DNA from 3 places in the Paenibacillus sp. Soil724D2 genome. Region 1 is predicted to be linked to each of the others. Evidence: riboswitches for the same ligand, from Rfam matches in the RefSeq annotation. Region 1 holds a riboswitch; each other region holds the start of a gene.
What was found. A riboswitch is a leader RNA that binds a small molecule or an ion and turns the genes downstream of it on or off. The one in region 1 is predicted to bind cobalamin.

Region 1 (4,199 bases):
GGAATCAATGCCAACTATACGACAGGAGTTACTTATTCATGCACCTATCGAGGTTTGTTTTGATTTGGCAAGGAGTATAGATATCCATGCGAAATCGACCTCCCATACGAAGGAACGAGCAATAGCAGGCAGGACTCAGGGATTGATTGAGCATGGAGAAACAGTGACTTGGGAAGCTTATCATTTAGGTATTAAGCAGCAGTTGACTGCCCAGATTACTGAGATGGAGAAGCCGAATTATTTTGTAGATGAAATGGTAAAAGGGGCATTCAAGCGATTTCATCATACACATGAATTTGTTACTGTAGATCAAGGTACATTGATGGTAGACACGTTCGATTACACATCGCCTTTTGGAGGATTGGGGAAGATTGTTGATCACTTGTTTCTAGCAAAGTATATGACTCAATTTCTTAAAATGCGCAATAACTATGTGAAGAAAATTGCTGAAGAGATAGCCCAGTCTACAAGGTCTGTTAGGTAAGAACTGGATAGTAAGACTCCCACATGTTATTATGGATAAGGCTGGTAGGTCGAAGTGATCAGGAGAGAAGAAGAATCTATGGTTGAACAAAAAAGTGAACGAAAATTCCATTTTCTGGGTGTGCTGCTTGGTATAGCGGTCGATAACTTAGGGACTTTGATATCGACTACGTTAATTGGCGGTATATATTTTGCTAATCGCCCGGTGGATGAGCAAGATGTAAGTGTTATATATTCGAATGTAGGCCTATTACTCTTGCTTTTGGTAGTTGGTTTGTTCTGGTCGTTTCTTGGCGGATACATCGCCGCTAAGGTTGCGAAGCGTGCCGAATACTTCAATGCAGCCATTATTGGCGTCATCGGCGCTGCAATCGGATTTGATTCTATGTTAACGAATCATAGCATTCCATTATGGTATGAGTTGATTGGTTTTGTCGTCATCGTACCGGTTTCACTGTTAGGTGGATTTGTGGCCTTGAAGAGGAAAAAAGCCCCATTAAAATGAATGTAGGATCGTAAAAAAGAGACTCGGTGATGTCGATCACCGGGTCTCTTGGCGTTATTAGCACATTTAACTAGTTGTAGTTGGCATGTGAGCGAGCATGGTTGCCTTTACTTTGTCGATCGTTTCTTGTAAATTCATATTCTCAAAAACATGCTCACAATCTTTGCGGTAGGAGACTTCCTCTATGTAGTGGTTCATGTAGTGGTCTATGACGTCCGTTGGCGTGTTTCGAGCAAGCATGCGTTCCATGATCGTTTGTTTGTTGACATAGATGAACAAGCGGATTGCTCTTTCTCCAAATGTATACTTGAAACGGTTAGCTGCATAACGATTCACAATGACATAGATAAGTCCGTCTTTGCGAAGCGCTTCATCGATGTCCGCTTTCTTAATCCCATAGAAATTCCCATCAATTTCAGCAGTTTGAAAAAATTCACCTGCAATGTCACAATCGATGAAAACTTTGCGTGAGATGAAATTATAATCTTTCCCGTTGACTTCTTTGGGTCTAGGTGTTCGAGTTGTGTAGGAGACGACAGATGAGAAACCAAGTTCTTTGGCAATGTGATGGGCAATTGTTTTACGACCGGAACCGCTTGTGCCAGTAAATACAAACACCAATCCATTCGTTTCATGACTGCTCATATCAATTCCTCCTTCATATAATGAAAGCGATATCTTGATAGATTCATTATAGTACGAAAATTCTGAAAATTAAAGAAATACTTTCTCGTTTGATAGGAATCAAAGGGTTAAAATACGCTATAATAGATAGCATCACGTCGTTTAAATGGAAAGGAATCTAACAATGCCTAAATATGCGAATTTGAGTGCGGAAGCAACGGAATTTTTACGTCAAAAAACCGGAAGCAGTCACTTAGAGTGTTATACCTATATTGACCCGGAGCGTGGAGAGGATAGTTTTTTTATCGTTAAAACGATCAACAAGGTCATTCAAGTTTCTTTTGCCGAAATGACCTATGATCCAAGCAGTTACCAGAGTTTGATGGAAGGACTCTACCGGGCCATCTATGAATAAATACGTGACAACCCTATCGATAGATGGTAGGATGATCGTAATTGCATATCAATGGAATTAGGTGCCATATATCCTTTCGGATTTATGGTTAAAAGGGAAGACCGGTGAAATACCGGCACGGACCCGCCACTGTAAAAATCGCCGTTATTACGGTAACTCCTTGCAACATGCCACTGGGTAACAACCTGGGAAGGTGCAAGGGGATGATTAAGTCAGGAGACCTGCCTAATTCAACAACACAATAACCCTACGAGGAATTAGGGAGTGTTAGAGAGCGGTTACTTCTGGTTTTATTAACTGTAGTAATTTACCAAGCATTTCTAACATGACTTATGTTAGGGATGCTTTTTTTGTTTGTGTAATTATGGGAAAGGGTGATACAAATTGTCAGGAAAACTGCTCATTATCGGCTTTGGGCCGGGGAGTTTTGAACATATTACGAAGCGTGCACGGGAAGCGATTCAGGAAAGTGAAGTTATCATCGGATATAACACCTATGTGGATCTTATCGCAGGTCTGTTAACTGAACAGCAAGTAGTTCGAACAGGTATGACAGAAGAAGTGAGTCGTGCGCAAGAGGCTGTGCGGCAAGCCAAGCAGGGTAAGAAAGTTGCCGTTATTTCCAGTGGAGACGCCGGCGTGTATGGGATGGCCGGTCTTGTCTATGAGGTATTGATGGAACAAGGCTGGACCCGTGAGGATGGCGTCCAAGTGGAAGTGATTCCTGGCATTTCAGCTGTTCATTCGGCTGGATCTCTGCTAGGTGCTCCAATTATGCATGATTCATGCACTATAAGCTTAAGTGATCATCTTACGCCCTGGGAGCTGATCGCGAAGCGGGTCGAGGCAGCGGGGATGGCGGATTTCGTTATTGCCCTCTATAATCCGCGAAGCGGTAGACGGACTAGACAAATCGTTGAGACTCAGCGCATACTCCTAAAGCATCGTTCTCCTTTAACACCTGTTGGGATTGTCAAAAGTGCTTATCGAGATCGCGAGCATGTTGTTGTGACGACGCTTGCCGATATGCTGAATCACGATATTGGTATGTTAACAACCATTATTATTGGTAATTCTGCAACTAAACTGTATGAAGGTCTCATGATTACACCACGCGGTTATCAGCGGAAATACACATTAGGGGCTGAAACACAGCCGCTTAAACCACATCAAAGGTTGAAATCCGAGGCGGAGCCGTGGGCTTTGGAACAATTGGATGAGCAGGATTGGGATGAATCCATGGAGGACTTCGATGAAGATGATGAACTCATGGATGATGAGGTTACTGAAAGTAAAGAACCGTCCCTGCTGAAATCATCGCCGAATTTGTCACCTAGCAACTCCTTACAACTTGCAATGGAAGCCTTGCAGCTAGTATCCAAAGGGACTGAAGTGGTGCCTTTTGAATTTGACAATAAGCTGACTGCGACCCAATCGATCTTTGAGTTTGCCGTAAGCCCAGGTATTGCGAATAAAAAGTTAACAGCAGCCCAACTGTGTGCTTTAGGCGAGATTGTTGGAGATCGTGGAGATATTGAGTACTCACCGCATCATCAATTGATTGTTCGTGTGCAAACCAATAACCCTAAGCAGATTACCTCCGAACTAAGTGTGCTTGGATTATTGTTATCTCCGATTGGTGATGTTGCCCAAATTAAAGCATGCGACTTTTGTAATTTGGAAAAAGGTGAATCTATTCCTTATGCGGAAGCCATTCATAATCGAATTGGTAATCTAGAGGTGCCAAAAGAGCTGAAAATTGGGTTCAATGGATGTGGTATGGCTTGTTATGGGGCGGTTCAGCAAGATATCGGCATTGTTTACCGCAAAGAGAAATTTGATCTATTTCTTGGCGGAAAAACAGTAGGTCGAAATGCACATGCGGCTCAGCCTGTTGCAGAAGGAATTGATCCTGAGGAGCTTGTTGGATTAGTTGGCAGAATCGTGGAACGTTACCAAAAAGAAGGACACCCGAACGAACGGTTTCATAAATATTTCAAGCGTGTTAAAGAAATTGAAGGTTACCGCCATCAAGAAATGGTAGGTTTCGTCATCGAGAATGCCATTTGCGGCGATTAGAATTAGGAGGAATAAAAGATGAATGCTGTTTTATTTGTGGGTCATGGGAGTCGGGAAGAAGGCGGGAATGAGGAAGTTCGCCTCTTTGTTTCA
Region 2 (4,199 bases), on a different contig from region 1:
AACTTGCAATGCCGTAGCAGCAATATCGTCCGAATGCTGGTGGCTTTCGAGCTTCCAGTACGTACGGATGGATAAGCCATTGCGGTCAAATACTGCGCATTGTCCTGGTTTAAGCTCTGACATGTTGCGATAAATGCCATGACCAGGTGTGCGAGCTGGACCTACTGCGAAAATTTCGGCCAAGCCTTCAGCACCAACCTCTGCTTGAAAGTCGGGGTGCGCGAGTATGGCTTTCGGCTCAGAGCCGAATAGAAGCACACTATTTTGATGAGAATAAAAAAGCGGCTTTACGCCAAGCCGATCTCTGACTAAATAAAGGGATTGTTCTTGATCATTCCAGGCCGCGAAAGCGAAAATGCCATTCAGTCGATCTACACAAGCTCTCCCCCACTCAATAAAGGCAACGAGCAGCACCTCTGTATCACAGGTCGTGCGGAAATGATGTCCACGAAGTTCGAGCTCCTTTTTGAGTTCAGGGGCGTTATAGAGTTCGCCATTATATACGATCGTATACGTGTAGTCTCCTTGTTTCCGTACCATGGGCTGAGCGCCGTTTTCCGGATCCATTACACTAAGACGTCGATGGCCGAGGGCACAATGCTGTGAAATCCATGTACCAGAAGCATCAGGTCCACGCAAATGGAGCGTTTCCGTCATATTTTCTAGAATGGACGGGTACCCGGTCAAGTCTTTCCGCCAATCTATCCAACCCGTTATTCCGCACATAGACGTTCCTTCCTTTCTTTATAAAGAGAGCATGATGATAAAAGGTATGCAAACGGAAGGTAGATAATGTCTGTCCAGAAGTGGATGGGCGCAGTCAACCGGACGGATTTTGTGTTTTGTTGACAGGCCTGATACAATAAACCCAATTCTTACTTACTAAAGGACAAAGGTGATGACAATGAAAAAGAAACACTCTAAAGCACAAATTGATTATCTGGCTTCAAGAGAACATTTTTTGCAAATCAGTAACCAAGCGGATAAACGAATTACGGAATTAAAAGAAGAAGGTAAAGAAGTAGGGCAAGCAGAAATGGAAGAAATTATTGAGCGTGTCGGCTTGCATCGTGCTTACAACGAACTTACCCAAGCGGAGAATGTTTTGATTAATTGGACACAAACAGCTATTAAAACAGAGCCGGAATTTATTCAAAACCGCACTAATTTTGAGGAATTGTACGAAAAAGTCAAAACAGATGCAGAAGCAAGAGGCGCGATTCTTAATCTTGCCATGCGTTTAAATTTAGAGCTTGTGTGACATTCTAAAGAGGTAGTGCCATTCTTTCTTCAGGAGGCGAATGCTCATGGATAGTCATTTCATTAGCAAGCTGCACGACAAGCAGAGGAAAGCCGCGAAGAATTTCAGGACCCAAGGTGACGGTCAGCCAGGCAGTAATTTGCCGCACAAGAAGCACTAAAGTCTAATGGCACCATCAAGAGCCTGTAGGGAGATTTCCTTACAGGCTTTTGCTTTTATTATCCATTTGCCTTCGTCCTTTATGGGTATTTTATACAGCATATTTGAGGTTGTATCTCACCATACTAATCAAGTGATCATTATTTCAACTCATAGGAGGATTCCCATCATGAGCAAAAAGAAAAGTAAAAGTATGGATCAGAGGATACAGAGCACAATCGATCATTCGAAGCAATCTTCTCGCATACAGTCCAATCTGGACTCAACAGAGCCTGGTCATCACCAACCGAATCGTCCTTCCGTTTAAACGAGTGAATTGAAATCGTAAATACAGCTTCGATGAAGTCCCTACCATTTGGTTGGGGCTTTTTCCTTGTACATAGATAGACTTATGAGGTATGATGATTGAGTTTAAAAGATTTGAATAAGCTCGAACAATTTCATATACGAAATAGGTGCTTACAATCCGCTTTCCAAGCGCAGAGTAAGCTTAAAAGGGAAGATCGGTTAGAAGCCGACGCGGTCCCGCCACTGTAACAGAGGAGTCAACGTCTCTATGCCACTGATCGACCGATTGGGAAGGCTGACGTTTGATGAAGATCCTGAAGCCAGGAGACCTGCCTATTTCAGCAGCACAGTTATATACCTACGGGAGATAGGGAGGTGTTCTTATGAGTACGTGGGATCTTTCAACAGTCCAACATCATGTACTTATCTGTAACGGGGGATCTTGCCTGAAAAATTCAGGAGACGAAACAACGCTAGCCATCCGAGATGAAATTTCGAAGCACGGAGCGGAGCATCTTATACATACCACTCGGACTAGATGTAATGGCCGCTGTCAGGATGCAGGTGTTGTTACGGTGTATCCGCAAGGGATTTGGTACAAGGAAATGACACCAGAGACTGGGAGAAGGCTTGTTCGAGAGCATTTACTAGAGGGTAAACCACTCCAAGAACATATGATTTATAGCTTTGAGGAACACTTTGTGCCAACCGGAAAAGGAAATAAGGGCATTAGTCGCGTTCAAAATAAATAACCGGATAATGAAAGTTTAAAGGGGCTTATCCCAAAAGGTTTATAACCTTTTGGGATATCTACCTTTTAGTTCGTATCCATAAGGACTTCCGCCAATAGGTGGAGGTCCTTTTTGGTCAGAATTAATATGTTTTAGGTAAGGGGAAAGCAAAGCCTACCCCTTACCTATTCGGGTGCTCCAGAATAAGCACATTTCCTTGCTTATTCAGCGCTGACGCGCAGGATAGCCTACCGGGAAGTTGATTTTCGACTTCTCAGACTCTGTCGGCTCGGCGAGCTCTCACAGAAAGCGCGTTTTTCGCGCTTATTCGTTCGGGTGCTCCAGGATAAGCGCGTTTTCCTCGCTTATTCAGTGCGGAGGCGCAGGACGGCCTACTGAGAAGTCGATTTTCGACTTCTCAGACTCTATCGGCTCGGCGAGCTGCATGCATGTATACAAAAAGAAGCTATCCCTCTAATCACAGTTGGGACAGCCTCTTCTTAACTCTATTTATATTCGTTAATGATAGTTATAAATAGACCTTTTGTAATAATGTCTTAAAATCACTCACATTCTTAGGTGCCGAGATTCCCTGACGACTAGCTTCGGGCAATGCTTCCCACAGATCTAGCAGCATGGGCCTATCAAGACCAAGACCAATAATAGCCTTGCTATCTTTGAATATATCATCTGGCGTGCCTTCCATGACGCACTGTCCTTGATCCATCACGAGAATCCAATCAGCCCATGAGTAGGCAAGGTTCATGTCATGGGTAGCCATGACTAACGTGATGCCGCGATTATGTATACGGTCAAGTTCCTCGACAAGCTGTTGTTCCGATATGCGATCCAGATAGGCCGTTGGTTCATCCAGAAGTAGCAGCTTAGGTTCAAGCACAAGCACACCGGCTAAGGCTACACGTTTCTTTTGGCCGAGGCTCAAGTGGTGAATAGGTGTGTTTGCTAAGTGCTCGAGCCCCATCGTTCTTAATATAGCTTCTGCTCGGCGGTTAATCTCAGGCTCAGGAATGGCAGCATTCCGCAGACCGTAGGTGACATCCTCATAAGGAGTATTCAGAATGAGCTGCTGTTCCGGATCTTGAAAGACAAGTCCAACGTCTTGACGTAATTGCTTGAGTTCTTTGCGGGTATAAGTTAAAGCTTCGTTCTTCCATACAACTTGGCCTGATGAAGGTGAATGAATGCCAATAGCTTGAAGAAATAATGTTGATTTGCCAGAACCGTTATGACCGCAAATAGCTGTTTTTTTTCCCTCGGGGATGCGGAGCTTTAATTTGTTTAAAGCCATGTTCTGAGAAGCGGGATAGCTAAAACTAACTTCTAAGGTTTCTAGAATCGTGCTCATCGGATACTCCTCCAATTCCAACGCAGCCAAATTTCGAGCAGCAGTAAGAGCGTGAGTCCTACATAACTTTCCAATTTATATCGAAAAGGTACAGGGTTAGCTCGGTAGGGGGCCATGTGAATGTCATCCGTAAAACCTCGGGAGACAAGGCCATTTGACAATGATTTATACCGCTGCATCGTTTTAATAAACATTTGAACAATAATAATGGCTGTATCCTTTAGTCTATTTTGGAAACCAGTCTGACCGCCTCTAGATTGCTGAGCCACATACATGTTATTGGCAATTTCAAATAGGATGAACAGAAACCGATACATAATAAGCATAATTTCCAGAACTAGCTTGGGAACACGAACTTTTTGTAAAACTTGCAGCATTTCGGAAAAAGGAGTGC
Region 3 (4,199 bases), on a different contig from region 1:
ACCGCAGCGGCAGTAAGGAATGTCGCCACAATAAGTACAATTAGCTTCGTACGCTCTACATTAACACCGAGATGTGACGCCTGACGTTCACCCAGAGCTAGTAAATTTAACGACCTTGCATAGCTAAGCAGCACGACAAAACCGATAATTAAATAGGGTGCAATGATATATGTATATGACCAGCCTCGCATGGCCAAGCTGCCCATTAGCCAGAAAATAATTTCATTAATGACTTGATTGGAAATAGACACCATGAAGGATACGATTGCCCCTAGAAAAGCCTGCATGACCACGCCAGATAAAATAAGCGTCTCCATCTTCAGCTTCCCTTCGATCTGAGCAAGCTTAAGAACCAGAAATAAAGAAATAAGTCCCGTTACGAAGGCAACAATAGGGATCGACCATTGCCCAAACCACGCCACTTGCAGTCCAAAATAGATTAAAAACGCAGCTCCTACAGAAGCCCCCGAGGATACACCGAGTGCATAAGGATCCGCAAGCGGATTGCGCAGCACACCTTGAAAGGCTGCTCCTGCGATTGAGAGGGATGCCCCTACTAGAATCCCTAGTAAAACACGGGGAAATCGTACTTTATTGATGATTTGTTCCGACGATTGCGGCCAGTTGGCATGGATGTGATCTCCCAGCCAAGGGATATGCTTGGCGAGAATACTGGCGATTTGCAGTACAGGTAGATTAGCGGTACCCAGCGACAAGCTCGCCACAATAGAAAGAAGAAGGAGTATAACCCCTACTCCTCCCCATAGCATTAATTTTCTTTTCATTTTATTTCACCAGTTCAGGATAAATGCCTTTCGCCATTTCAAGCAATCCATCGGTCAGTCTTGGACCCGGACGGCTTAGCATGTTTTGGTCGAGGCCAACTACCTGCTTATTCTTCACGGCATCAATAGCATCCCAACCGCTTCGTGTGCGGATAATTTCATCTAGTGATTTCTTGCTCTTACTATCGACTACTCCATTGGCGAACAGAATCACACCAGGGTTTTGTTGAATGATTTTCTCTTCACTGATTTCATACCAGCCACTTTTGTCTCCCGCAACGTTAACACCGCCAGAAATCTTGATCAATTCATCCATAAACTCGCCACTGCCCACCGTCCATCCCGGGGCAAATTCAATGTATACCTTTTTCTTGTTCTCTTGTTTCACGTCTTTCACCGCATTAACAACCTTTTGACGGTCCGCTTTCATTTTATCGACAATTTTTTCCGCTTGTTCCTGATGATCGGTAATCAATCCGAAGGTTTGTATGTCAGCAATGGCATCATCTACCGTTTTGGGCTCCACTTTAAACACGTTGATATTTAAAGCACGCAGCTTTTCTACCGTATCAGGTTTCATCGAAACCCCCGTGAATACAACATTCGCGTTAGCTGCGATCACCGCTTCTTGGTTAGGTTTCGTTATGCTGCCTAATTTCGGTTTTGTTTTAGCCGCTTCTGGATAATCATCATAATCAGATACACCAACAATATTAGCCTCTAGCCCAATTGCAAAAAGAGCTTCAGTTTCCGCTGGGGACACGGATGCAATACGCTCAGGCGCTTTATCAAATATAAACTCCTTGCCCGTAGCATCCTTTATTTTCAATGGATAGACCGTCTTTTTGGCTGCTGTTGTTGGTGTCGTCGTTGCAGCAGGAGCTTTCGTCCCCTCTCCGCCAAGCTTAGACGGATTAGAGATCTCCGTTTCCTTTTTACCGCAAGCTGCGAGACTGATTGCTGTTACTAAAGCTACTGTAAGAATAAATGCTTTTTTTACTGAATTCCTTTTCATCTTGTAAACCCTCTCTCTAAACAATTTATGTCGATTGACCCTAACAAAAAAGCCCCTTTGTTCTCGAAGGAACAAAGGGGACGATAAATCGCGGTGATCAGCAACCCTGCGATTGCTTCCTGATTTAACGCGATCCTTTTCCTCGAAGGATGTCGTAAACGGCACCATGGGCAGGTATCCTGACTCTCCTGGCAACCTATGCCTGGATTACAGTGGCGGGACCGCGCCGGACTTCAACCGGCTTCCCTTTTAAGTGGCAACCTCTTCATAACGAGCTTACCAGCACCTATGGCTGCATATTTTACTATCAATCTATTTGTCGATTATAGACTTCTTGTTACTTTTGTGCAATTACTTTGAGCACTTGCTTCGACTCATTCAGCTTCGGAGCATTTTGAGGAATGAAAGCCACCAAGCCTTTCCCTTCAAAACCTTGCTCTTTCATCCATTTGTTTCCTGCAAGCGGAATACCATATAGATGCTTTTCAGCTGGCTTGCCCTCTTCAGCTATTTGAATAACGCCATCTGGATAATCTTCCGGTTTGATCGTATCATCCAAAGAAACAAAACCTGCTTGATTACTTAAAGATTTGAATTGATCTTCAGCAAGAATGAAGATGCCGTTGCCTCCTGCAGCCAGTTCCACAATCATTTTTTCCAACGAGAATATAGGCGATGTATTGACTTTGACTGTAGGAACCTCGCCCACCTTCGATTTCAAAGCACTCTCCAGCTTGTCCCCCGCTTCACTTGGAAAACCATTAGAACCCATAATAAATATAGATACATCCGGCTTCGGCCCGCCGCAACCCGTAAGCATTACCATAAGCCCCACCATCATAACCAACAGCCATTTCACTTTCATGTTGTGAGCGTACCTCCGTTTGTTATCTGAATCTATCGATAGTCGCGAGAAAAGTCGGTTTTCACCGACTTTTTTTCCCATTATGCATATATTCATTTATTTTTTGGTCTAGGATTGTGCTCAATTCAACAACGGAATCAGATGTCATTTCTTTCCCATCAAAAACCATCTGTTCTAACTTGCGTCGCAGAGAATGAATCTCTTCTTCTAATAAGGTAAGGGAGTTTTGCTTCTTCGCACGCTTGGTTAACCAACTTTGTCCGAAATCCTGTTCTCGAATTTGAAAATGTTTTTGATAGGTTGATAGTTGATATTCCATAAAAGCCATGCTCATCCCTCCTTACTACAAGAATACCAGTTTTCATCAATAATGAACATATTTATTTACGTTATTCATTACAATTTTCTCATAAAATTCCCAATTCTCTCTAATGCTTCATTTAGTTGAGAAACACTATAGGCATAGGAACAACGTAAGAAGCCTTCTCCGCCTAAACCAAACACATCTCCAGGCACAGCAGCAACCTTTGACTCAAATAATAGCCGCTGCGCAAACTCTTCTGACGTTAATCCTGTAGCAACAATACTTGGAAAAGCATAGAAAGCGCCTTGCGGCTCATGGCATTCGAGACCAATATCTCGGAACCCTTTAACGATCAAACGTCTGCGTTGATTATAGGACTCGATCATCCGATCTTTCTCTTCCATGCCATTCGTCAACGCCTCGTGAGCAGCAACTTGACCCATAACTGGTGCGCACATCACCGTATATTGATGAATTTTGGTCATCGCCGAAATCAGCTCCTGGTGACCGCAGGCATATCCCATACGCCAGCCTGTCATGGCAAAAGCTTTGGAGAACCCGCTAACCAAAATTGTCCGGTCTTTCATGCCAGGAATAGCCGCGAAGCTCACGTGCTTCTGACCATAAGTCAGCTCGGCATATATTTCATCGGAAATGACAATAAGATCGTTCTCTTCAATGACTTTGGCAATCGGAAGCCAATCCTCATAGGTCATAATTCCGCCTGTTGGATTACTAGGATAGCAGAGAATTAATATTTTGGAGCGTGGCGTAATCGCGTCGCGAAGTGCTTTCTCAGTCAGCTTGAACTGGTCCTTTGCGAAGGTCTCGATCCCAACAGCTACGCCGCCGCTTATGCTCGTAATTGGGGAATACGAAATATAACAAGGCTCAGGTATAAGAATCTCGTCGCCCGGCGTTATCAAAGCTCGGAGAGCTAAGTCAATCGCTTCACTGCCGCCAACCGTAACAAGGACTTCATTCGATGGCTCATATTTCACTTTAAAGGACGTATGAAGATAATCGGCAATCGCTTCACGAAGCTCAGGTATACCTGAGTTTGGCGTGTATTTCGTTCTACCGCGTTCCAAGGAATGCACAGCTGCTTCGCGGACATGCCAAGGCGTCGAGAAATCCGGTTCCCCTACACCAAGCGAAATAATATCTTCCTTGCTGTTACTCACCAAATCAAAAAACTTCCGAATACCTGAAGGCTTCATTTCACGTACG

Region 2: it holds a riboswitch for cobalamin, as region 1 does, so the genes downstream of both, ASG85_RS12920 ((2Fe-2S) ferredoxin domain-containing protein) here and cobJ (precorrin-3B C(17)-methyltransferase) in region 1, are expected to answer to the same signal.
Region 3: it holds a riboswitch for cobalamin, as region 1 does, so the genes downstream of both, ASG85_RS24825 (ABC transporter substrate-binding protein) here and cobJ (precorrin-3B C(17)-methyltransferase) in region 1, are expected to answer to the same signal.

The regions. Positions count from the first base shown of each region.
Region 1 covers NZ_LMRY01000058.1:109,892-114,090, forward strand. The annotation lists gene ASG85_RS32990 (SRPBCC family protein) at 8-484, shown strand; gene ASG85_RS32995 (hypothetical protein) at 563-988, shown strand; gene ASG85_RS33000 (guanylate kinase) at 1,055-1,633, opposite strand; gene ASG85_RS33005 (hypothetical protein) at 1,797-2,027, shown strand; cobalamin riboswitch at 2,070-2,271, shown strand; gene cobJ (precorrin-3B C(17)-methyltransferase) at 2,412-4,106, shown strand; gene ASG85_RS33015 (sirohydrochlorin chelatase) at 4,125-4,199, shown strand, end outside.
Region 2 covers NZ_LMRY01000011.1:91,109-95,307, forward strand. The annotation lists gene asnB (asparagine synthase (glutamine-hydrolyzing)) at 1-726, opposite strand, end outside; gene ASG85_RS12915 (hypothetical protein) at 905-1,261, shown strand; gene ASG85_RS36945 (DUF4023 family protein) at 1,308-1,421, shown strand; gene ASG85_RS37810 (hypothetical protein) at 1,590-1,727, shown strand; cobalamin riboswitch at 1,857-2,060, shown strand; gene ASG85_RS12920 ((2Fe-2S) ferredoxin domain-containing protein) at 2,092-2,460, shown strand; gene ASG85_RS12925 (energy-coupling factor ABC transporter ATP-binding protein) at 2,969-3,805, opposite strand; gene cbiQ (cobalt ECF transporter T component CbiQ) at 3,802-4,199, opposite strand, start outside.
Region 3 covers NZ_LMRY01000034.1:139,618-143,816, forward strand. The annotation lists gene ASG85_RS24820 (FecCD family ABC transporter permease) at 1-785, opposite strand, end outside; gene ASG85_RS24825 (ABC transporter substrate-binding protein) at 787-1,800, opposite strand; cobalamin riboswitch at 1,952-2,105, opposite strand; gene ASG85_RS24830 (hypothetical protein) at 2,138-2,665, opposite strand; gene ASG85_RS24835 (aspartyl-phosphate phosphatase Spo0E family protein) at 2,727-2,993, opposite strand; gene ASG85_RS24840 (aminotransferase class I/II-fold pyridoxal phosphate-dependent enzyme) at 3,062-4,199, opposite strand, start outside.